DNA from 2 places in the Lysinibacillus sp. OF-1 genome. Region 1 is predicted to be linked to the other one. Evidence: a T-box and tRNA genes for the amino acid it is inferred to sense, from the RefSeq annotation. Region 1 holds a T-box; the other holds one or more tRNA genes.

The links. A T-box is a leader RNA that pairs with one kind of tRNA and senses whether it is charged. The one in region 1 lies ahead of tyrS (tyrosine--tRNA ligase), so its partner is inferred to be a tRNA-Tyr.
Region 2: it encodes a tRNA-Tyr, which carries the amino acid that the T-box ahead of tyrS (tyrosine--tRNA ligase) is inferred to sense. The anticodon was not compared.

Annotation. Positions count from the first base shown of each region.
Region 1 covers NZ_CP102798.1:3,503,163-3,515,360, reverse strand. The annotation lists gene acsA (acetate--CoA ligase) at 1-1,675, shown strand, start outside; gene argC (N-acetyl-gamma-glutamyl-phosphate reductase) at 1,911-2,945, shown strand; gene argJ (bifunctional glutamate N-acetyltransferase/amino-acid acetyltransferase ArgJ) at 3,003-4,235, shown strand; gene argB (acetylglutamate kinase) at 4,198-4,983, shown strand; gene NV349_RS17130 (acetylornithine transaminase) at 5,057-6,187, shown strand; gene NV349_RS17125 (NAD-dependent epimerase/dehydratase family protein) at 6,359-7,240, opposite strand; gene NV349_RS17120 (transglycosylase domain-containing protein) at 7,378-10,386, opposite strand; T-box leader at 10,489-10,697, shown strand; gene tyrS (tyrosine--tRNA ligase) at 10,782-12,050, shown strand; gene NV349_RS17110 (cobalamin-binding protein) at 12,108-12,198, opposite strand, start outside.
Region 2 covers NZ_CP102798.1:4,492,004-4,504,201, forward strand. The annotation lists gene NV349_RS22020 (type 1 glutamine amidotransferase domain-containing protein) at 1-303, opposite strand, end outside; gene NV349_RS22025 (IS1182-like element ISBsp5 family transposase) at 682-2,031, shown strand; gene glmM (phosphoglucosamine mutase) at 2,198-3,550, opposite strand; gene NV349_RS22035 (CdaR family protein) at 3,777-4,853, opposite strand; gene cdaA (diadenylate cyclase CdaA) at 4,846-5,682, opposite strand; gene NV349_RS22045 (anti-sigma factor family protein) at 5,832-6,458, opposite strand; gene sigW (RNA polymerase sigma factor SigW) at 6,472-7,035, opposite strand; gene rocF (arginase) at 7,169-8,074, opposite strand; tRNA gene NV349_RS22060 (tRNA-Lys) at 8,260-8,332, opposite strand; tRNA gene NV349_RS22065 (tRNA-Gln) at 8,347-8,421, opposite strand; tRNA gene NV349_RS22070 (tRNA-Tyr) at 8,436-8,519, opposite strand; tRNA gene NV349_RS22075 (tRNA-Val) at 8,535-8,610, opposite strand; tRNA gene NV349_RS22080 (tRNA-Glu) at 8,667-8,741, opposite strand; tRNA gene NV349_RS22085 (tRNA-Asn) at 8,856-8,932, opposite strand; gene mbcS (acyl-CoA synthetase MbcS) at 9,202-10,788, shown strand; rRNA gene rrf (5S ribosomal RNA) at 10,916-11,031, opposite strand; rRNA gene NV349_RS22100 (23S ribosomal RNA) at 11,218-12,198, opposite strand, start outside.

The DNA of each region.
Region 1 (12,198 bases):
AACGAATTACGAAGAAGTAGCAAAGTCTCATAATTGGACGAATACGGAAAAGGCATTTAGCTGGTACGAAACAGGTTTAGTAAATATGGCGTATGAGGCAATTGATCGTCATACAGAAACACAACGTAAAAATAAGGTGGCACTTTATTTTAATGATGGTAAACGAAAAGAGGCTTACTCTTTTAATGAAATGAAGAGATTAACAAATAAAGCGGCAAACGTTTTTAAATCAGCTACTAGCCTGCAAAAGGGTGATCGTTTATTTATTTTTATGCCACGTTCACCTGAGCTTTACTTTTCATTGTTAGGTGCACTGAAAATGGGTGTTATTGTTGGACCATTGTTTGAAGCTTTTATGGAAGGAGCTGTGTATGATCGTCTGGCAGATAGTGAGGCGAAAGTATTAGTCACAACACCAGCGTTGCTTGAACGTGTGCCATTAGCCAAATTGCCTCAGCTAGAACATGTTTTTTTAGTTGGGGAGGATATTGAGGAAACAGCTCAAATTCTAGACTTTAATAAACATTTAAAAGAGGCTTCGGCACGATTTGAAGTGGAGTGGGTTGAGAGAGAAGATGGGATGATTCTTCATTATACTTCAGGTTCAACAGGTGCTCCAAAGGGTGTGTTGCATGTCCATAATGCAATGATTCAGCAATATCAATCAACACAGTGGGTGCTTGATTTACGGGAAGACGATATCTATTGGTGTACAGCCGATCCTGGATGGGTTACTGGAACAGCCTATGGTATTTTTGGGCCTTGGTTAAACGGTGTGACAATGCTAATTGTTGGCGGAAGATTTTCACCGCAAGCATGGTATCAAGCCATTGAGGATTATGGTGTAACAGTTTGGTATAGTGCGCCAACTGCGTTCCGTATGCTCATGGGGGCAGGTAGTGGTTTACTCGAAAGCTATGATTTATCCTCTTTACGACATGTGTTATCTGTCGGTGAGCCTTTGAATCCAGAAGTTATTCGTTGGGGAATGGAGGAATTAGGACATCGTATACATGACACATGGTGGATGACCGAGACAGGAGCTCATATGATTTGTAATTATCCTTCGATGGATATTAAGCCGGGTTCGATGGGGAAACCTCTTCCAGGTATTCATGCAACGATTGTTGATGATGCTGGCAATGAAGTGCCACCCTTTACAATGGGTAATCTAGCTATTCAACGTGGTTGGCCAGCCATGATGCGCCAAATTTGGGGCAACCCAGAGCGCTATGAATCTTATTTCCTAAAAGGACAATGGTATGTATCCGGTGATTCGGCTTATATGGATGATGATGGTTACTTCTGGTTTCAAGGACGTGTGGATGATGTCATCATGACAGCTGGTGAACGTGTAGGACCGTTTGAAGTAGAAAGCAAGCTACTTGAGCATCCAGATGTAATCGAAGCAGGTGTTATCGGGAAGCCAGACCCAGTGCGGGGGGAAATCATTAAAGCCTTTGTATCTTTACGAGAAGGGGTTGAACCTTCTGATGCATTGATTGAAGATATCCGTGATTTTGTTAAGAAAGGTTTATCTGCACATGCAGCACCGCGTGAAATTGAATTTAAGGATAAATTGCCAAAAACACGTAGTGGTAAAATTATGCGTCGCGTATTGAAAGCATGGGAATTAAATTTGCCAACTGGTGATTTATCGACGATGGAAGATTAAACAAGTAAGCTAACAACAATTGATATTTATACAACATATGCATAAAAGGAAGGCAAGGATTCATTCGATGAACGAAAGGATTCTTGCCTTCTTTTTTCTGACTTTACAATGTTACATAAGCATTCTAAAGATGAAGTAAAGTCTACAGAGAAAATATATAATTTTATAAAAATTCAGTTGACTTAATAAATATGCAGACGTATACTATTTTTAACTTATTTCAGAGGTGAGTGCATTGAAAGTAGGTATTGTTGGAGCAACTGGATATGGTGGACTAGAGCTTATTCGATTTTTACATAACCATCCGGCTGTGGATCAGATTGATTTATTTACCTCATCAGAAGAGGGTGTACTTTTTTCTTCAAAATTTGGTCATCTTATTACGATAGTAGATACGCCATTACAAAAAATAGAGTATGACACTTTAGAAAAATTTGATGTTTTGTTTACGAGTACACCATCTGGGGTGACTAGTGAGCTTTTACCGCCATTGATTGGAAAAGGACCAAGATTAATCGATTTATCTGGTGATTATCGCTTAAAAAATCTCGCAAGCTATGAAGCATGGTATGGCAAAAAAGCGGCACCATCCCATAGTGTGCAACAGAGTGTGTATGGCTTAACGGAATGGAATACAGAACTTATCCAGCAAGCAACACTTATTGCTAATCCAGGCTGTTACCCAACAGCGGTTTTGTTATCCTTATTGCCACTTGTAAAAGAGCGGTTGATTGATCCGAGCTTTTTAGTGATTGATGCTAAGAGCGGTATTTCGGGAGCTGGCAATAAGCCATCACAAACGACCCACTTTAGTGAGGCGAATGAGAGCTTTTCAATCTATAAAGTAAATACACATCAGCATATACCAGAAATCGAACAGGCACTTTCCATGTTTGCTCATGTAGATACAACGATTACTTTTAATACGCATTTGGTGCCAATGACACGGGGGATTTTGGCGACATCCTATGCACCTGTTATGCCTGGCATTACAGAGGCACAATTGATCACTTGTTTACAGACAACCTATGAAAAGCATCCATTTGTTCGAGTAGTTACGGATGCAAACGGTTTAGGGACAAATCGTGTGAAAGGATCAAACTATTGTGATATTTTGGTAAAAGTTGATTCCCGTACGAATCGTGCCACGATTGTCAGTGTAATTGACAATCTTGTCAAAGGGGCAGCAGGGCAAGCCATTCAAAATATGAATGTGCAATTTGATTTACCACAAACGACAGGGCTAGATGTTGTACCGTTCTTTATTTAACAGCATGCAGGGAACTGTATGCTTGTCTTATTTTATCCATCAAAGGAGGAATTTCAAATGACAGTCACTACGTTAACAACTGTAATGAAGAAATTATCAAGTAAAAATATCGTTTCACCAAAAGGCTTTAAAGCGGCAGGATTACATTGCGGTTTAAAGCATAAGAAAAAAGACTTAGCACTTTTAGTAAGCGAAGTACCCGCAAGTGTAGCTGGTGTTTTTACAACAAACGCTGTCCAAGCAGCACCATTAAAAGTCACGAAAGAAGTTGTCTATACAACAAAGAAAATGCAAGCAATCGTTGTGAATTCTGGCAATGCGAATGCCTGCACTGGTAAACAAGGGGTTAAGGATGCCCAAACGATGCAGGCGTTAGCTGCTGAAAAGCTAGGAATTGCACCGAATTTGATAGGTGTTTGTTCAACGGGTGTTATTGGCGAAATAATGAAATTGGAGCCAGTTGCTAATGGTATTCAACAGCTAGAGCCAAAGGATAATTTAGAAAATGCCATTGACTTTGCACAAGCTATTTTGACGACAGATACGGTTATGAAAAACACAAGCTATAGTACAACGGTGGATGGCAAGGAAGTCATTATCGCTGGTGTTGCAAAAGGTTCAGGCATGATCGAACCGAATATGGCAACAATGCTTGGTTTTATTACAACTGATGCCAACATTGAATCTGATGTGTTACAAGCGGCTTTTTCAGCTATTACAAATTTGACATTTAACGCTATTACAGTGGATGGGGATACATCCACTAATGACACAGTGGTTGTATTGGCAAACGGTTTAGCGGGAAATGATACTCTAACGCCTGAGCATCCAGACTGGCAAAATTTTTATTACACGTTGCAAACAGTGGCGGAAGATTTAGCAAAAATGATTGCCAAAGATGGAGAAGGGGCAACAAAGCTCATAGAAGTGGAAGTTGTTGGGGCAATTTCAGATGAAGAGGCACGAAAAATTGCTAAAACTGTCGTGGGTTCACCACTTGTGAAGACGGCCGTTTTTGGCTGTGATGCTAACTGGGGGCGTATTATTGCTGCGGTAGGGTATAGTGGAGCAACTATAGATCCAGATAAAATTACTATTCAAATTGGTGGTGCCATAATGGTTGAAAACGGTGAGCCAATTGCTTTCTCTGAAGATGCGTTAATTCAAATATTAAAAATGCATGAAGTAAAAATCTATGTGTCTCTTGGTCTGGGTGAAGGCAAGGGGCATGCTTGGGGATGTGACTTAACATATGACTACGTCCAAATCAATGCCTCATACCGCTCGTAAACGTATGGTGATTAAGCTTGGAGGCAGTACACTGGAAGGGTTAAATGAAGCTTTCTTTGATAATTTTAAAAGGTTACAAGAAAGTGGGGTAGAACTGATTATCACCCATGGTGGTGGTCCAGCCATTAATCGTGAACTGGCTGCTCGAGGTATACAATCACATACATTAAATGGCATACGTGTTACGAATGAGACGGCTATGAAAGTTGTCCAATCGACTTTAATCGGTCAAGTGAATCCTGCGCTAGTTCATGAATTAACACATGCAGGTATAGCTGCTCTTGGGTTAAATGGCTTTGATGGTCAATTGATGGTCGCAGACTTTTTAGATCAAGCTATTTATGGCTATGTTGGAGCTATCAAAACCATCAATACATCATTATTGGAAATGTTAATGAGTGGGGGCATTGTTCCAGTTATTGCTTGTGTAGGTGCTAACGAAGCAGGTCAGGCTCTCAATATAAATGGTGATACAGTGGCAAGTGAAATTGCGCTAGCGATAGGGGCAGATAGCTTATTACTCGTAACGGATGTGAGTGGTATTCGTATTCAGGATGAATATCAATCAATAGCTACACCTGCTCTCATCGATCAGTGGACAGAGCAGGGGCATATATACGGAGGAATGATTCCGAAAGTACAAGGGGCTATTGACGGTTTACGTGCAGGTATTCCTTCTGTGCAAATTGTGGGAGAAACATTAATAGGGACAACGATTATCGCTTCGAGTAAACTTCATTCGCCCTAGAGTTCTAATAAGATAATGTGATAAGTATAGTTGTTGAAAGAAGACTATTTCTAATGATAGTGGAGATGATAACATGAGTGCTTTATTTGGGAACTACGGTAAGCGCCGCGCACAAATTGTCAAAGGACATGGGACCGTTGTGGAAGATTCTACAGGGAAACAATATTTAGATTTTACTAGTGGAATTGCTGTAGTGAGCCTTGGTCATGCCCATCCAGCCATTGTGCAGGCACTGCAAGAGCAAAGTGAAAAGCTGTGGCATATATCAAACCTTTTTGATATATCGGGTCAGGAGAAGGTAGCACAAAAATTAATCGCCCATACGCACTTTGCTCATGCCTTTTTCTGTAATAGTGGAGCAGAGGCTAATGAGGCGGCTATTAAATTAGCGCGGAAGCATACAGGAAAACATCATATTATTACATTTGAAAAATCCTTTCATGGTCGTACCTTTGGCGCCATGTCTGCAACAGGTCAAGGCAAAGTACATAATGGCTTTGGACCACTCGTAGAAAAGTTTACGATTTTGCCATTCAATGACGTGGCCGCACTTGAAGCAACCATTGATGATTCGGTAGCAGCTATTATGCTGGAAATGATTCAGGGAGAGGGCGGTGTCAATAGCGTATCAGCAGAATTTGCAGCAGCTATTACAAAAGCTTGTGATGACAAAGGGATACTGCTAATTATTGATGAAGTACAAACAGGTATTGGACGAACGGGCACACGCTATGCCTTTGAACAAACGGTATTAAAACCACATATTATGACATTGGCAAAAGGATTAGGCGGTGGTTTCCCTGTTGGCGCCATGCTAGGAACTGCCGAGCTTCATGCGACATTTAGCCCTGGAACACATGGTACAACGTTTGGTGGAAACCCTCTTGCAATGAATGTAGCACAAGCTGTTTTGAGCCATGTATTTGAGCCGGAATTTTTACAGCAGGTACGAGAAGTATCGGCTTATTTTGTGGCTCAGCTAAAAGCAAATTTACCTTCTAGCTATACCATTCAGGGACAGGGTCTGTTGTTAGGGATTGGTTGTGGTAATACAGAGGTAGCACCTTATATTGCCGCAGCAGAAGAGCGTGGTCTTTTATTAGTGGGGGCAGGACCAACTGTTATTCGCCTCTTGCCACCATTAACGGTCACAAAGGAAGAGATAGACAAAGCAGTAGCTATTTTAAAGACGATTTTACATTGAACGAATAGAGGATGGGTTATAATTAATTGTCCATGATGAAGGCTAGACATTTTCTTATATAAATAGATAACCCGAACTATTACGAAACACTAGATGAGCGTTTCGTTAAATAGTTTGGGTTTTTCATTGGATAAAATCCTTTTGTACCAGCCGCCTTGTGTTGTTAAAGAGTTATTGGAGCTGTTTTACTAAAGTGCTCACTAATTCGGGTAGCCACTTTTCAAGCTGACTAAATGTAAATCCTGCTTTCTCTGCTTTCTCATTCGACATATACCAGTCTGCAGGAACTCCGTAGGGTGACTGTGATTCCTCATTTCCGCCAATAAGTGAAATTTTTGCACGCTTACCACTTATCTCTTCAATCATAGCTATTAGATCCTTAAGTGATATAGTACCAGACGCAGTAGCGTTGTATGGACCTTCTATAGGAGTAACACCAGTAAAATATAAAAATGCAGCTGCTTCCTCATCTGTAATATAGCTCATTTTTGCATCTATGTTTGGTAGAGTGATCGGTTGATCCTGTAAAATACGTTCAACATGGAAATGTAAACGATGTGTATAGTCATGTTCCCCCATCACAATCGGAAAACGTACAGCGACAACTGGGAACGAAGCCTCTTTAAATAAGACAGCCTCTGCTTGTCGTTTGCCCTCGCCATAAGAAAATTCCTCTTGTTGACCCATGCGAATTTGATACTGGAATGGGTCAAAGTCTTCTTCCTTTTTCATCTTTCCATCTACTTCATAGGTTGAAAGAGTAGAGGTGAAAACCAGTTTTTTAGTTTTCCCCTTTAATAGCTCACAAATTGCTTGTGCCTCGTTGGGAGAATAGCAAATATTATCATAAACAATATCCCATGTAGTATTAGCTAGTGCCTGTGCTAAAGCGTCACGATCATTACGATTGGCCACTAATTGCTTAACATTTGTACCAAAGGGATTACCGCTTTGACCACGTGTTAAAATCGTTACATCATGTCCATTTTGAATACAAAGTTCCACCAGCTTTTTACCAAAAAAACGTGTGCCTCCTAAAACTAATATGTTCATATTTTTCCACCCCTTCAAAATAGTAGTCCTCTTTATAATGACAAAAAAACAGACTTACTACAATTCATAAGTAATGATGTAGTAAGTCTGTTTAGCTAGATTGTTTTATTCGATTGCTTTATGCTAAGCAACATAGATTAGCGTCTTGTTGTTGATGTGTCAGGAGGAGGGGTGTTGCCATTGTCTCCTCCATTTGAGCCATCTTCCGGGTTTTCAGTTCCATTGCCATTGTTACCAGAGCCCTCGCCGTTATTAGAGCCGTTGCCGTTATTACCAGAGCCGTTGCCATTATTAGAGCCATTCCCATTATTAGAACCATTACCGTTACTACCAGAGCCATTGCCATTTGTAGGTGGCGTTGTTGGTGGAATTGGTTCTTGCTCGTTTTCCTCTGGGTCAGGTTCATTTTCGCTACCACCAGTAGAAACAACATTAGACTGTGGTGATGTTAGACCTGTAATGTCTACAGCGACCACAACATATGCTTGTCCACTAGCAACAGAGATACTTTGTGTTGACTCTAGCACAGACGTTACAAGTGTGTTACCACCATTCGTAACGTTGTAGATACGATAACCAACAACATCATTTGATGACTCTGACCATGATAATGTCGAGCCATTTACTGTAGCTGTTACAGCTGCTGGTGGGCTATCGTCCGCTGGGAAATCAACTGCTGATACAGATGAATTCGACAATGTTGAATTCTTTGGTAATAGACTAGCTGGGTTACCACCAAGTCTTCCTAGCATTCGTTTGATAAATGCTTGATTAATGCCTGCACCACCTGATTTAACAAATTCTGCTGGTGTATTTGGCAGAGCATTATAGGTTTTTCCTTTAATCGTTACAACACTTGAAGATGCTAAGCTATCATCAGGTTGTGACGGTAGAAATACTTTCGCATTAAATAAATCTGAACGTACAAGACCTGCGTTTGCACAAGCGGCAGAAGGTGCCATACCTGAAATACCACAGAATGAAGCAGTCACAACATTTTTAGGCGCCTTAAAGCTTGTCGGCGGATCAATTAATTGAGGGTCTGCATCATAAACAGCATTCATTAAAGTGCCCCATAGCTTATTGACACGAACACTTGGCTGTAAATACGTATTGTTAAATGCATAAAGTGTACGAGGCTGATCGTACCCCATCCAAACACCAAGGGATACATTTGGATTATAGCCAACTAACCAAACATCTTTATACTCTTGAGAAGTCCCTGTTTTTGCAGCGAAATCAGAAGAGAATTTTAACGTATTTCGTGCCATTGTCCCTGTTCCCTTCGTTAGAACATCACGTAACATATCTGTCACGATATAAGATGTTTCGGGACTGAACACTTGGACAGGTTCCACTTCATGTTGATAAACAATATTTCCTTCTTGGTCTTCAATTCGATCAATCATATAAGCATCAATGAATTGTCCACCATTTGCAAAAGTTGCAAAGGCATTTGTGTTTTCTTCAACAGTAGTCCCTTCACTTAAAGCACCGATACCCGTTGCTAAGTTTGTAAAATCATCAGGATGTAATTTTGTGAATCCCATTTTTACTAATAAATCAGCAGGGCGTCTATTAATAATGTCATTATATAAACGGAGCGCTGAAATATTTTGAGAGTCTGCTAATGCCTCACGAGCTGGAATAAGACCTCGTTCATCACTCGTAATATAGTTACTTGGACTCCAGGAACCAATCGAGAATTTCACATCAACGAGTGGGCTACCTGCACCGATTACCCCATATTCTATAGCAGGAGCGTAAACAAGTAATGGCTTCATAGTAGAACCGTTAGAGCGAAAAGCCTGTGTAGCGTGGTTTACTTGTGTTGTTTTAAAGTCTCGACCACCGACAAAGCTTAAAATTTTCCCTGTAGTATTTTCTATTAAAATACTGCCCACTTGTACAGGCATCTCAATATCTATTTCTTCACCAGTGACAGGATCTTTTCCTTTACCAGTATACGTATGACCGTAATACTGGAAGTCCTTCGCGGCCTTTTGCATGGAATCATACATATCTTTATTAATGGTTGAGTAAATACGATAGCCCTTTGAACGAACATCACGATCTGCTAAAATTGTGTATTTATCCTTTAGTTTTTTTTCTGCTTTTAATCGTTCTGGGTCAACCCCATCTTCTTTTGCTAGTTTCTCTGCAATAATTTCTTTTGCACGAGCTTCAAGCTCATATGTTAGCCATGGGTAACGATCCTCCGCACGCATTTCTGGTCCGCGGAAATCTGCCGCTATCTCATAATCTAAAGCTTCTTTGTATTGCGCGTCGTCAATATAACCAGCTTCTTTCATACGATATAGTACCGTTTTCATACGATCAATACCCGGTTTTAAAGCTTCTTCACTTTTCAGTTCACCTGTATTCGTAAAAGGTGTGTAGGCAAATGGTGCCTGTGGAATACCAGCTATGTAAGCAGCTTGTGGAAGAGATAATTCTTTAGCTTTCACACCAAAAATCCCTTCAGCGGCTGTTTCAACACCAGCAATATTTCGACCTGAAGAGTTACGACCGTACGGAATAATATTTAAGTAAGCCTCTAATATTTCTTCCTTCGTCATAAAATGTTCTAAACGCATTGCCAGTAAGATTTCCTTAGCTTTACGTTCATAGGATACTTCGTTTGTTAGTACTTGGTTTTTAATAAGCTGTTGAGTAAGGGTAGATCCACCTGTTTGCGTAGCAGAGTTAGTGACATCTTGTAATAAACCACGAACAACCGCCTTTGGTACTATGCCGTTATGATCGCGGAAATATTCATCTTCTGTTGCTAGAACAGCATTCACAACATCTGGTGCTACATTGCTAAGTGATGTTTCACGGCGATCCAAATCTGTCCGTAACTTCCCAATATAAATATCGTTGGCAAAATAAATTTCACTGGTTTCTTCATAACTAAAAATTTGATTGCGCAACTCTTCTTTTGAGCGTAATGGCTCTTCTTTTACGAGAGAAGCGAAATACCCAGCTCCAACTGATCCGACAAATACAGTGCCCACCAATGCAAAGACTAAAAATAGTAAAAATAAGTTCCAGGTAACACTACCTGAAATACGTAATTTCTTCATCCATTTTTGTTCAAGTAATTCATCGATCTTCGCATTGATTTTTTCAATCCAATCTTTCAATGTATCGACCTCCTAAAATCTTGTCTATTATAGCACATAATGTTTTAGCTCGAACATAGTTATTGACTTTGAAATAGATTCATATAGAATTATGTTTATAGTTTTCTAGTGATGAAGAGTTTGCAGTAGTATCTATATTCCCTGTTTAGAGAGCCAGTGGTTGGTGAAAACTGGTCATAGTGTAGAGACGAATTACGTGCTTGGAGCTTAGACGTGCGCGCCTGCGATAAAGGCGGTTGAATGAAGTGGAAGATGGATGACATCTTCAAGCCGGGTGGTACCGCGTTAGTTTGTAACTTAACGTCCCTGCATGCAATTATTTGCGTGTAGGGACTTTTTTATTTAAATAAGCCCATACACGTAACGCATTTCAACCATTTTTAGGAGGAATTAATATGACAAACGAATTATTACAAGATTTAGAATGGCGTGGTTTGCTATACCAACAAACAGATGCAGAAGGCATGGCAAAATTATTAGATGAGCAATCAGTATCCTTGTACTGTGGAGTAGATCCAACAGCAGACTCCATGCATATAGGACATATTGTTCCATTGTTAACACTTCGTCGATTCCAAAAAGCTGGTCACCGTCCAATTTTACTTGTTGGTGGTGCAACAGGGATGATAGGTGACCCATCTGGTCGTTCAGAAGAGCGCCAATTACAAACAGTAGAGCAAATCGATAAAAATGTCCAAGGAATCCGTAGCCAATTAGAACGTATTTTTGATTTTGCAGAAGATGGCAACGGTGCACAGCTTGTGAACAACCGCGACTGGATTGGCAATATCAATACAATTGAATTTTTACGTGATTACGGTAAATTAATTAACGTAAACTACATGTTAGCAAAGGATACGATTGCTTCTCGTCTAGACACAGGAATCTCTTTTACAGAGTTTGCATACACGTTAATCCAAGGTATTGATTACAATCATTTATACAATCACTACAATTGTCGTATACAAGTAGGTGGCTCTGACCAATGGGGTAATATTACAACAGGCTTAGAAGTTATTCGTAAAACACATGAGGAAGAAACGAAAGCATTCGGGATTACGATTCCTTTAGTAACGAAAGCAGACGGCACAAAATTCGGTAAAACAGCAGGTGGTGCTGTATGGTTAGATAGTAAGAAAACATCTCCATATGAGTTCTACCAATTCTGGATCAATGCTGCTGATGCAGATGTGATCAAATACTTAAAAATCTTTACGTTCCTTTCTCGTGAAGAAATTGAAGCATTAGCAGTCTCTGTAGAAGAAGAACCACATTTACGTAAGGCTCAAAAAGCACTTGCAGAAGAAATGACTCGTTTAATTCATGGTCAAGAGGCATTAGAGCAAGCCATTCGTATTACAGCAGCTTTATTCTCAGGGGATTTAAAAGCACTTTCAGCTGAAGAAATGAAGGATGCATTTAAAGATGTTCCTTCTATTGAAATGGCTAAAGAGGACAAAAATATTGTAGACCTTCTTGTGGAAGCGGGGATCTCATCCTCAAAACGTCAAGCCCGTGAGGACGTATCGAATGGTGCGATTAGTGTAAATGGTGAGAAGGTGACGGACTTAGAATATGTATTCGATGCCAAGGACCGTTTAGAGGATGCATTCAGCATTGTGCGTCGTGGGAAGAAAAAATATCATATGGTGAAGTTCGTTTAATTTCTATAAATGAAAAAGCAACATCCTCTTGTTCAGGGGGATATTGCTTTTTTTCATTTATAAGAAACTTGGAGGTTTTATCTGTTTATATTCTTTAGGATGCAATAGGTTCGCAAGCTTTATGGCACCTTCGATCAGCCGTGGAGAG
Region 2 (12,198 bases), 990 kb from region 1:
AATAGCAAAGGTCGGCTTCATGTCATCCATAAAGGATTTTACAAATGCCACTACACGATCATCTGCACGTAATATATCAGGTGAAAAACCACCAGGAATAAATAATGCATCAAATTCTGAGGCATTTACTTCCTCAATTCCTTTATCTATTTTCACTGGCTTTCCATGTTTCCCCTTAACTTCCTTACCTGCTTCGGTATCAATTGTTACGAGCTGATGCCCAGCTGCTTCTAGAGCTTCTTTGGGGCTTGTAAACTCAATGTCCTCAAACATATCTGTTATCACTGTAGCAATTTTAGCCATATCAATTAAACACTCCTTGTTATTGTGACTCCTTACTACTGTTCCCCATCTCATTCATTTCAAACATTCTTTTTAAACAAGAAAAACTCGATTCCCTGTTATGGAAATCGAGTCAGACTGTAGACAAACTCGATGAATTTTGAGTTTGCCTACAGTCTTTTTTCTTTTACAATGAAATAAAATAAAGCCGTTGATTTCCACTACGGGCGGACGCTTTCCGCGGGCGGGGTCGAGCTGCTTCCCTCGCTTCGCTCAGTCCAGGATCTCGACTTTCCCGCTTTTCCCGCAGGAGTCGCCGCCCTTCGTTCCAATCAACTTCTACATAAAGAATTCCTTATTCATCTATTGATAAAAAGTAAACTTTTGAGGTGATCAACCATGATGACGAAAAATCATACCAATGAACGTGAACAATTAGAAATGTTAACGATTGATCAATTAGTTCCCAACGATCATTTAGTGCGAAAACTGGAGGCTGCTATTGATTTTTCATTTATCTATCCTTTAGTAGAACATCTCTATTCACCTAATGGGCGTCCAAGTATTGATCCTGTTGTTCTCTTTAAAATGACGTTTATTCAATATGTTTTTGGCATTCGCTCCATGCGTCAAACGATCAAAGAAATTGAAACGAATATGGCGTATCGTTGGTTTTTAGGATTTGGCTTCCATACAGAAGTCCCGCATTTCTCTACCTTCGGTAAAAATTATGTCCGTCGCTTTCAAGACACCGATATATTTGAACAGATTTTCTATCGTATATTAAAAGAGATTATGCATCAGGGACTCCTCCATGCAGACCATCTATTTATCGATTCCACGCATGTGAAAGCGAGTGCGAATAAACGGAAGTATGATAAAAAGGTCGTGCGAAAAGAAACACGGGCTTATGAAGAGAAGCTTCAATTAGAGTTAAATATGGATCGTGAAGAACACGGAAAAAAGCCCTTTCCCCCGGAGAAGTTTGAAAAGGAAGAATGGAAAGAAATAAAGGAAAGCACGACAGATCCTGAAAGTGGCTATTACGTGAAGGATGAACGTACGAAACAGTTTGCGTATTCTTTCCATGCAGCCACAGATGAAAAGGGCTTTGTCTTAGGTGCCATTGTGACTCCGGGAAATGTGCACGATAGCCATGTATTACAGCCACTTGTGGAAAGGGTCATTCAAAATGTTCAAAAACCATTAGCTGTTGCGGCAGATGCAGCCTATAAAACACCAGCGATTACGAACTTTTTGTTAGAGAATCAAATGTTGCCTGTTCTTCCGTATACACGTCCTAAAACGAAAGATGGATTCTTCCGAAAGCACGAGTATATATATGACGAGCACTATAATTGTTATCTTTGCCCACAAGGGCAGATATTGAAGTATGCGACAACGACGAAGGAAGGATATCGCCAATATAAATCGAATCCTTTGATTTGTTCGAAGTGTCCAAGCCTTTCCCGATGTACAGAAAGTAAGCATCATCAAAAACTCATTCAACGCCATATTTGGGAGTCATATGTGGAGGAAGCTGAACATTTACGCCATTCCTATGACATCAAACAAATTTATGCAAAGCGTAAAGAAACGATTGAGCGTGTCTTTGCCGATGCAAAAGAAAAGCATGGTATGCGATGGACAACCTTAAGAGGTCTAAAAAAATTGTCCATGCAGGCGATGCTTACTTTTGCTGCCATGAATTTGAAGAAACTGGCTACTTGGACGTGGCAAGTAGCTTAAGAGAGCAACTAAGCTCGAAGAGTATGTTGAATTCGGTAGTATATTACCAAATGTTAAAAATAAAATAGTAAGAAAAATGACAAAAACCATCGAGAGTGAACTTCTCGATGGGCTTTTGTCTACGGTCTGACTCGATTTCCTGTTATGGAAATCGAGTTTCTATATATTATTCTGCTAAGCCCATTTCTGCACGTACTACGTCCGCAATACGCTCAACAAAACGCTCACAATCTGTTTCTGTTGCTGCTTCTACCATTACACGTACAAGTGGTTCAGTCCCTGAAGGGCGCACTAGAACACGACCATTGCCGGCCATTTCTGCTTCTACCTCTGCAATGACAGCAGCCACCTTCGCATTGTCAGTCACAGCATGCTTATCTGTTACACGTACATTGACAAGACGCTGAGGGAAGATTTTCATTTCAGCAGCAAGCTCTGAAAGCTTTTTACCAGTCGCTTTCATAATGTTGACAAGCTGAATGCCTGTAAGTAATCCATCACCTGTTGTATTAAAGTCTAGAAAAACAATATGCCCTGATTGTTCGCCACCTAAATTGTATTCTTTGGCACGCATTTCTTCTACAACATAACGATCACCAACAGCAGTTTGTACACTTTGCATACCGTTGTCAGCAACAGCTTTGTAGAAGCCCATATTGCTCATAACTGTTGAAACAATCGTTTGCTTTTTCAAGCGTCCTACCGCATTTAAATACTTACCAATGATAAACATAATTTGATCGCCATCAACAATCTTACCGTTCTCATCTACAGCAATTAATCGGTCACCATCTCCATCAAATGCTAAACCAACATCTGCACCCTTTTCAGTAACAAATTTAGCTAGTCCTTCTGGATGTGTAGAACCTACACCATCATTAATATTTAAGCCTGTTGGAGAAGCTCCCATTGTAGAAATATCAGCTTCTAGGTCCGCAAATAAATGTGTAGCCAATGCTGATGTAGCTCCATGAGCACAGTCTAGTGCTACCAGGATACCATCAAATTCCTCATCCACTGTTTGCTTTAAGTATTGAATATATTTTTGACCACCTTCGAAATAGTCACTTACAGATCCTAAATCGGCTCCAATTGGGCGTGGTAGTGTATCCTCTTGTGCATCAAGCAACACTTCAATTTCCGCTTCTTGAGCATCCGTTAACTTAAAACCATCGGGACCAAAAAATTTAATGCCATTATCAGCAACTGGGTTATGTGAAGCTGAAATCATAACGCCTGCATCTGCGCTCATAATTCGAGTAAGGTATGCCACACCTGGTGTTGAAATAATACCAAGACGCATTACTTCTACTCCAATCGATAAAAGACCAGCAACAAGTGCACCTTCAAGCATCTCACCTGAAATACGTGTGTCACGACCAATTAAAACCTTTGGACGATCAGTTGCATCTTTTGTTAAAACATAGCCACCGATACGACCTAGTTTAAATGCAAACTCTGGTGTTAATTCACTATTCGCGACTCCACGGACGCCATCTGTTCCAAAATATTTACCCATTCTACTTATTCTCTCCTTCAATGCAAGACCGTGTCTCTTGAGTTACTATCGCCCAAAAGACACTTGTCCGCTTACTTTTGGAAAAGTCTGTTTTTATTCATTCATTCGGTAATTATTAATATCCCCTCAATCGATTTGTTGGTGACTCCTGTCCTAACTACTCACCAGCACAAACCACGATTGGATTTTGATTTAGAATCAAAATAAAATTATAGTCAGATATTGTTTAAGAATCAATATCTTCCGTTTCCTCAGATGATGTATTTTTATCAGTAGTAGTACTATCATCCGTCACATCTGGTTCTTCAGTTGGAGGTGGCGTTTCCTCTGTAGAAGCTGGCGTTTTCTGTTGTTCTTCTTGCTCTACTTTTGTAATATCTGCCTTCACTTTTATTTTCTTGTCAGATATTTTTGTCACACCATCTGGTAATTTTACATCAAATTCATAAGTTTGAGACTCAGTAATTTTTGACAGGTCAACTATAACTGGAATTTCTGTCAAACCGTCAATAATTGATTTTCTACCATACACTTTTATCATTCTTGGCGCAAATGTTAACGAATTGATCGTAATGTCTTGTGCTGCTTGCCCTGTTTCTTTCAGGACCACTGGAATCTCTCGACTATATTCTGCTATATCAACTTGAACCTTCACAGTTTCAGGCTCTATCGTCACATCTAACTTGTTTAGATCTCGATCTAATACTTTTACTGCCGCATCCTGCGAGAAGGATTGCTTCAAGCCTTGCTCACCTGCAACAGTAGCTTTTACATAGCTAATGCTTTCAATAGCACTTTTTGCACCTGTTACGTAAACGGTTGGTGGATCAGCAGTCATATCTTTTAAAATATAACCTTCTTCGATTAGTCTATTATTCATTTCAGGGTCCACTCGGAACTCTTTCGTGACCTTTTCCTCAATATTCACATGAATAGTTGCAGGGTCTAATGTAACCTTTAACTTATCAGAAATATTTTCGTATTGTAGCTTTACATCATGCTCCCCAATCAATAGATTACTTAAATCGACAAATACAGAGAAATCTTTTGTAGCTCTTGTTTTTATAACAACAGGCATTGGCCCTTTTATCTTCACATCTACTGTTTCAGGTAAGCCTGTTACAATCAGATTTTCATTATCATAATAAACATCTACTGGTACATCACGAATAATATCCGTTTGTTCAGTCGTTGTTGTTGTATTGATTGGAGATAACTCGGTACGAACTGAGAAAAAAAGCAAAAATGCCAAAAATAGCGCTATGATTCTTAATACCCAAGGGCTATCCATCATTTTATCCATTCTTTTTCCCCCTCCAAGTCAACTTAGAGGCAGCATTTGACTCTTGTGCTGAACCGAACCACATTTTTCGTAATAGTGTTTCAAACTCCTCTAGAGAAAGATTACGGTGGAGATTACCATTTAACGTAATACTAATTGCACCTGTTTCTTCTGAGACAACAATTGTAATAGCATCCGTAACTTCACTTAAGCCAAGTGCAGCACGGTGACGTGTCCCTAACTCCTTTGAAATAAATGGACTTTCAGATAGGGGTAAATAACAAGCTGCTGCTGTAACTTTATCTTTTTGCATAATAACCGCTCCATCATGAAGTGGTGTATTCGGTATAAAGATATTAATCAGCAGTTCTGATGAGATTTCAGCATTTAGTCCTATACCCGTTTCAATATATTCATTAAGGCCTGTTTCTTTTTCAATAGAAATTAACGCACCGATTCGACGTTTAGCCATGTAACTAACAGACTTCTTCATCGCCTCAATGAGCCTTGTTTGTTCTTCTTCTTCTTGACTTGATGAACGCTGGAATAGCTTTCCTCGCCCAATTTGTTCTAAACCACGTCTGATTTCTGGTTGGAATATGATAATAATCGCTAAGAAACCAAACTCAATGACCTGTTGTAACATCCAGCCTAGAGTTTGTAACCCTAAAAGGTCTGTTGCAAGTCGGGCAATAATAATGACAAATATTCCCTTCAGTAATTGGACAGCCTTCGTACCTTTAATGAGGGTTAAGACTTTATAAACAACGTACCACACGAGCAGTACATCAATGAAGTTAATAACAATATTCACAGGTGTTAAATCCGTGAAATGTTCGATAATTTGCACGTGGCATCCCCCACTTTTCATTGCGAATCCATACACATTCAAGTATATCACATTCTTAACAAATGTAACTTTTTTCAAATAAAAAGTCTACTCATAAGAGTAGACCTTTCAGCCTCTCACGTGCACTATTTTTTAGGACGTATAGAGTGTTATTTAGTTTCATCTTTTTCCTCAAATGTCATGGCCGTTTTTACAGAATTTTTAATCGTATACCATAACCATTCAAATACTTCGTCAATTTCCTCAATTTTGCCTGAAACTACCGCTGAAGACGCCATATATTGCCCGTTAATTACTGTGACATTGCCATCAACTTCACCTTCAACAACCAAATCACCATTTTTAACAACAATATCGCCCTTCACTACTTCTCCTTCAGGTACAATCACCGTTTGACCATCAACAACTAAGTTCGGTTGTTTGGTCACTGAAAAATGCTGGTCATCCATAAAGCTACCCATCAATGTAGCACTCATGAATAAGCAAAATACTGCTGCTGCCACAAAGAACGGATGCCGGCGTATCCATTTTTGTATACCTACTCGACTTTTTGGTTTTGGTAAACGAGCCATCACTGCTGCTTCAAAATCCGGAGGCGCTGTAATATGGGAAGCACTCTTCACAAAGGCGATTGTTTCACTCAATTCTTGCATCAACTGTTTACAATCATTACATGTATGCAAGTGTTGTTTCAACTCTTGCTCATGCTCACGACTAATGTCACCGTCTAAATAATCATGCATATAGTCTATAATATGCTCTGGACAAGTATTCATGACGCTCCCCCTCCTACAGATTGTTTAATTGCTTACGTAATGCCTCACGTCCGCGGTGAATCCTCGTTTTCACCGTTCCAAGCGGCATATCTAAAATCTCGCTAATCTCTTGTAACGATAACTCTTCTATATATTTCAATACTATAACCGAACGGTATTTATCCGGCAATCGTCCAATTTCATATTGAATGCGATCTTGCAGCTCCATTTGCTCTAACTGCTCCTCTGGTAGCTGGTCGTCTGCTGCGATTTGCGAATACATATCAAGCCCTTCTGTACCAGCTACTTCTGCATCTAAATAATAATCCGGTTTCTTTTTGCGAATACGGTCAATGCAGAGGTTTGTCGCTATGCGATAAAGCCACGTCGAAAACTTTCTTTTCTGATCAAAAGTATGCAAATTCATATAAGCACGCACAAAAGCTTCTTGAGCAATGTCTTCAGACTCTTGTTTGTTGCCTAACATTCGATAGCATACTTGGTACAGTTTGTGCTGATAGAGACTCACAATATCGGCAAATGCGTTTTGATCGCCTTTAAGCACTTGTTTTATTCTCTTGTTTACTAACGCATCCATTGTGTTGACTTCTCCACCTTTACAACTGTCTTATACTATACGACCCATCGATAAGAAAAGTTTCGTTTTAATTCAATTATAACAAAAGATTTTTATGCAATGTGGCAACAGGCAATTTTTTGTCAAATTTTCTTTAAACTAGTGTCTCTCCGAATAAAGATCCCATTAATGCAACAGCCACATTTGCTGTTGTATTCTTCTCATCTAAAATTGGGTTTACTTCTACAAACTCTGCTGATGTTAGCATCCCTGATTCTTGTAACATTTCCATTGCTAAATGACTTTCTCGATACGTAATTCCTCCAGGAACGGGTGTACCAACTCCTGGCGTGTAAAGCGGATCTAAGCCATCTAAATCAAGTGATAGATGTAATCCATCAACATTACGTTCTTTCAAGTAAGCAAGTGCATCTTCCATGACACGCGTCATACCAAGTCGATCAATCTCGTGCATTGTATATACTTTAATCCCTTGTTGACGAATTAACTCACGCTCACCAGGATCTACTGAACGAGCTCCGATAATAATAACGTTCTCTGGTTTAATTTTCGGTGCATAATTCCGAATTTGCACTAAGCGCTCATGACCTAGTCCAATACTAACTGCTAATGGCATCCCATGGATGTTGCCAGATGGTGTTGTTTCAGGTGTATTTAAATCTGCATGAGCATCATACCAAATAACGCCAAGATTTTTATAATGCTCACCTAATCCAGCTAGTGTGCCAATAGCAATACTATGGTCTCCACCAAATACAAGTGGGAACTTATTTTGTTCTACTACTTCATGCACGCTATTAGCTAAAGCCGTGCTAACATCTACAACTTCCTCTAAATTCAGTAATTTCTCATCGACAGGTGCGTCTGCAAGTTTTTGACTGACACGAATATCCCCTTGGTCTTGTACTTCATGTCCAATAGCCTCCAAACGTTCCACAACGCCTGCATAGCGAATCGCGCTTGGCCCCATATCTACGCCACGACGTGTTTGTCCATAGTCTGTTGGTACTCCAATAATAGAAATATTAAGTTTATTCATGTTTTTATACCCCCTAAAAGTTATAATATTATTGTAAAGCCTAGATACCACTTGGCTCAACTAGACAAAAAAGTGCATATTTATTCAATTTTTGATAACATAAAAAAATCTCCTACTGTTTTCAGTAAGAGATTAGTTATCTATAGTTATTATAACACTTTTGAATATACTTTATTCTAAAAAAGTGAGCCATGAAGGACTCGAACCTTCGACCCTCTGATTAAAAGTCAGATGCTCTACCAACTGAGCTAATGGCTCGTAAAAAAGAAAAATGGCTGGGGTACTAGGATTCGAACCTAGGCATGACGGAATCAAAATCCGTTGCCTTACCGCTTGGCTATACCCCAATCATTTATAAAACTGGTGGAGGGGGACGGATTCGAACCGCCGAACCCTAAGGAGCGGATTTACAGTCCGCCGCGTTTAGCCACTTCGCTACCCCTCCGAAATAACACAATAATGGTGGAGGATGACGGGCTCGAACCGCCGACCCTCTGCTTGTAAGGCAGATGCTCTCCCAGCTGAGCTAATCCTCCATAGAAACAGGTGTTATATCACAGTTTATTTTTCTTTATAAAGCCTATGTTTTAAATGGTGACCCCTACGGGATTCGAACCCGTGTTACCGCCGTGAAAGGGCGGTGTCTTAACCACTTGACCAAGGGGCCAGTATCACGTCTCAAACAAGACAATATTTATAATAACATCATTTCTTAATAGTTGCAATACTTTTTTATAACTTTTTTTATGTATAACAGCTTCTTAAAAATGGGCAAAAAAAATGGCTCCGAAGGCAGGACTCGAACCTGCGACAACCTGATTAACAGTCAGGTGCTACTACCAACTGAGCTACTTCGGAACGATACTATTCACTTCGGGTTTAAACAACCTCTTAAGTACATTTATTATTATAGCAAGCATTATAAATTATGCAACATATTTTATGAAAATTTTTATATTTTTTGTCGAAGTAGGTTTAAAAATTAATCCAAAAGCATAATAGTTCTCTATTAAATCTAATATTTCTATTTTGCGTGCTAAATATTCTTGCTGTATATTATTGCAATTGTTAAAATAAAAATAGTTTTAAGAATTTTCTATCAAATTTCCTGGGGGAGGAATATTCGGATGGTAACAAATGATTTAATTGCACCTGAATTTTATAATATCACAGAGGAATTAGAAAAGTTTTCACAAGATAGTGATCGCCAAGCAATACGCTGGTTAAATACGCAACAAGAGAGACGAACAGTTTCCTATGTAGAGCTTGTCCAAAAAATGAATCAATACGCAAATGCTTTTACAGAGACAGGACTTCGAAAGGGAGATCGCGTTCTAGTTATTATTCCTCGCCTACCAGAAGCCTATTTTGTTTTTCTTGGCTGTTTAAAGGCTGGCATCGTGCCTATTTCATGTTCAGAAATGCTACGTGCAAGTGACTTAGAATATCGCATGGAGCACTCTTCTGCTAGTGCAGTTATTGCCTATGAAGCATTTACAGGTGAGGTTGACCAAATTTCTTCTACTGTAGACACATTAAAGAACAAATTAGTTATTGGTACTGCAAAAGGCGATTGGGCTTCTTTAGATGTACTGGCAAGCACACAGCCAACTACATTTACAGCAGTAGCTACTAAACGTGATGACATGGCGTTCCTTTCCTATACATCTGGGACAACTGGGAAACCTAAAGGTGTAGTACATTCACATGGCTGGGGATATGCGCATATTCGAACAGCTGCTTCAAAATGGCTCTGCGTACGTGAAGGCGACTTAGTATGGGCTACAGCAGCTCCTGGCTGGCAAAAATGGATTTGGAGCCCTTTCTTATCTACAATCATGCTCGGTGCTACTGCATTTGTTTATCATGGTGGATTCGATGCAAAAACGTACCTTCAGCTCATACAAGATGAAAAAATAAATGTCCTTTGCTGCACACCAACTGAATATCGTATTATGGCGAAAATTGATAATTTGCAAGACTATAATCTTTCATCCCTCCGTAGTGCAGTCTCTGCTGGTGAACCGTTAAATCGCCCAGTCATTGAAACATTTATGAATCGTTTCAGGCTAAAAGTGCGTGATGGCTATGGACAGACAGAGAATACATTATTAATTGGTACACTCGAAAACACTGAATTACGCCCTGGATCCATGGGTGTTCCAACTCCAGGTAATATTGTACGTATTATCGACAATGAAGGAAATGAAGCACCTGTAGGAGAGGTTGGCGATATTGCCATCCACAAATCCTCACCAGCTCTATTTAAGGAGTATTACAAAGAGCCAGAACGAACGCAAGCTGCATTTCGCGGTGATTGGTATATTACTGGTGATCAAGCAAAATGTGATGAAGATGGTTATTTCTGGTTTGAAGGTCGTGGAGATGACATTATTATATCTTCTGGTTATACGATCGGTCCATTCGAAGTTGAAGATGCATTAAACAAACATGAAGCTGTACAAGAATGTGCAGTTGTTGCTGCACCAGATGAAATTAGAGGCCATATTGTGAAGGCCTTTGTTATCCTACGAGAGAGCTTCAAAGAGCGAGATGAAGCCGAGTTAACAAAGGAGTTACAAGAGCATGTAAAGGCGTTAACAGCACCGTATAAATACCCTCGTAGTATTGTTTTTATTGATGAGTTACCAAAAACAACATCCGGAAAAATTCGCCGCATTGAACTACGAGCTGCCACTGTTCAAACACATTAAATATCAAAAAAGAAGGCATTCCACTTAAGGCATGCCTTCTTTTTTATATTTTTATAAATCATCTCAATTTATTAGTTAGCTTAAGTAAAAAAAGCCACTACTGAGTGTATCAGCAGCGACTTTTTGCGCCTAGCGACGTCCTACTCTCACAGGGGGAAGCCCCCAACTACCATCGGCGCTAAAGAGCTTAACTTCCGTGTTCGGTATGGGAACGGGTGTGACCTCTTTGCCATCATCACTAGACTATGGTCGGCTTTCAATATACATCACATTTCTTCGTCAGCTTCTGTCGTTCAGTCAGTCACGTACTTGAGTACGCTCCTTCCCTCTCTCCATTGCTTCCTCGAACTACTCGTATCTTGAAACCCTTCATAAAAGAAATTATTCTTTCAAAACTGGATAAACGGTTCATTGAATGTTTCAAACGTTTTGGTTAAGTCCTCGATCGATTAGTATTCGTCAGCTCCATGTGTCACCACACTTCCACCTCGAACCTATCTACCTCATCGTCTTTGAGGGATCTTACTTACTTGCGTAATGGGAAATCTCATCTTGAGGGGGGCTTCATGCTTAGATGCTTTCAGCACTTATCCCGTCCACACATAGCTACCCAGCGATGCCTTTGGCAAGACAACTGGTACACCAGCGGTGTGTCCATCCCGGTCCTCTCGTACTAAGGACAGCTCCTCTCAAATTTCCTACGCCCACGACGGATAGGGACCGAACTGTCTCACGACGTTCTGAACCCAGCTCGCGTACCGCTTTAATGGGCGAACAGCCCAACCCTTGGGACCGACTACAGCCCCAGGATGCGATGAGCCGACATCGAGGTGCCAAACCTCCCCGTCGATGTGGACTCTTGGGGGAGATAAGCCTGTTATCCCCGGGGTAGCTTTTATCCGTTGAGCGATGGCCCTTCCATGCGGAACCACCGGATCACTAAGCCCGTCTTTCGACCCTGCTCGACTTGTAGGTCTCGCAGTCAAGCTCCCTTGTGCCTTTACACTCTACGAATGATTTCCAACCATTCTGAGGGAACCTTTGGGCGCCTCCGTTACCTTTTAGGAGGCGACCGCCCCAGTCAAACTGTCCGCCTGACACTGTCTCCTGCCCCGCTAAGGGGCATGGGTTAGAATTTCAATACAACCAGGGTAGTATCCCACCGACGCCTCCTTCGAAGCTGGCGCTCCGAGATCTCTGGCTCCTACCTATCCTGTACAAGTTGTACCAAAATTCAATATCAGGCTACAGTAAAGCTCCACGGGGTCTTTCCGTCCTGTCGCGGGTAACCTGCATCTTCACAGGTACTATAATTTCACCGAGTCTCTCGTTGAGACAGTGCCCAGATCGTTACGCCTTTCGTGCGGGTCGGAACTTACCCGACAAGGAATTTCGCTACCTTAGGACCGT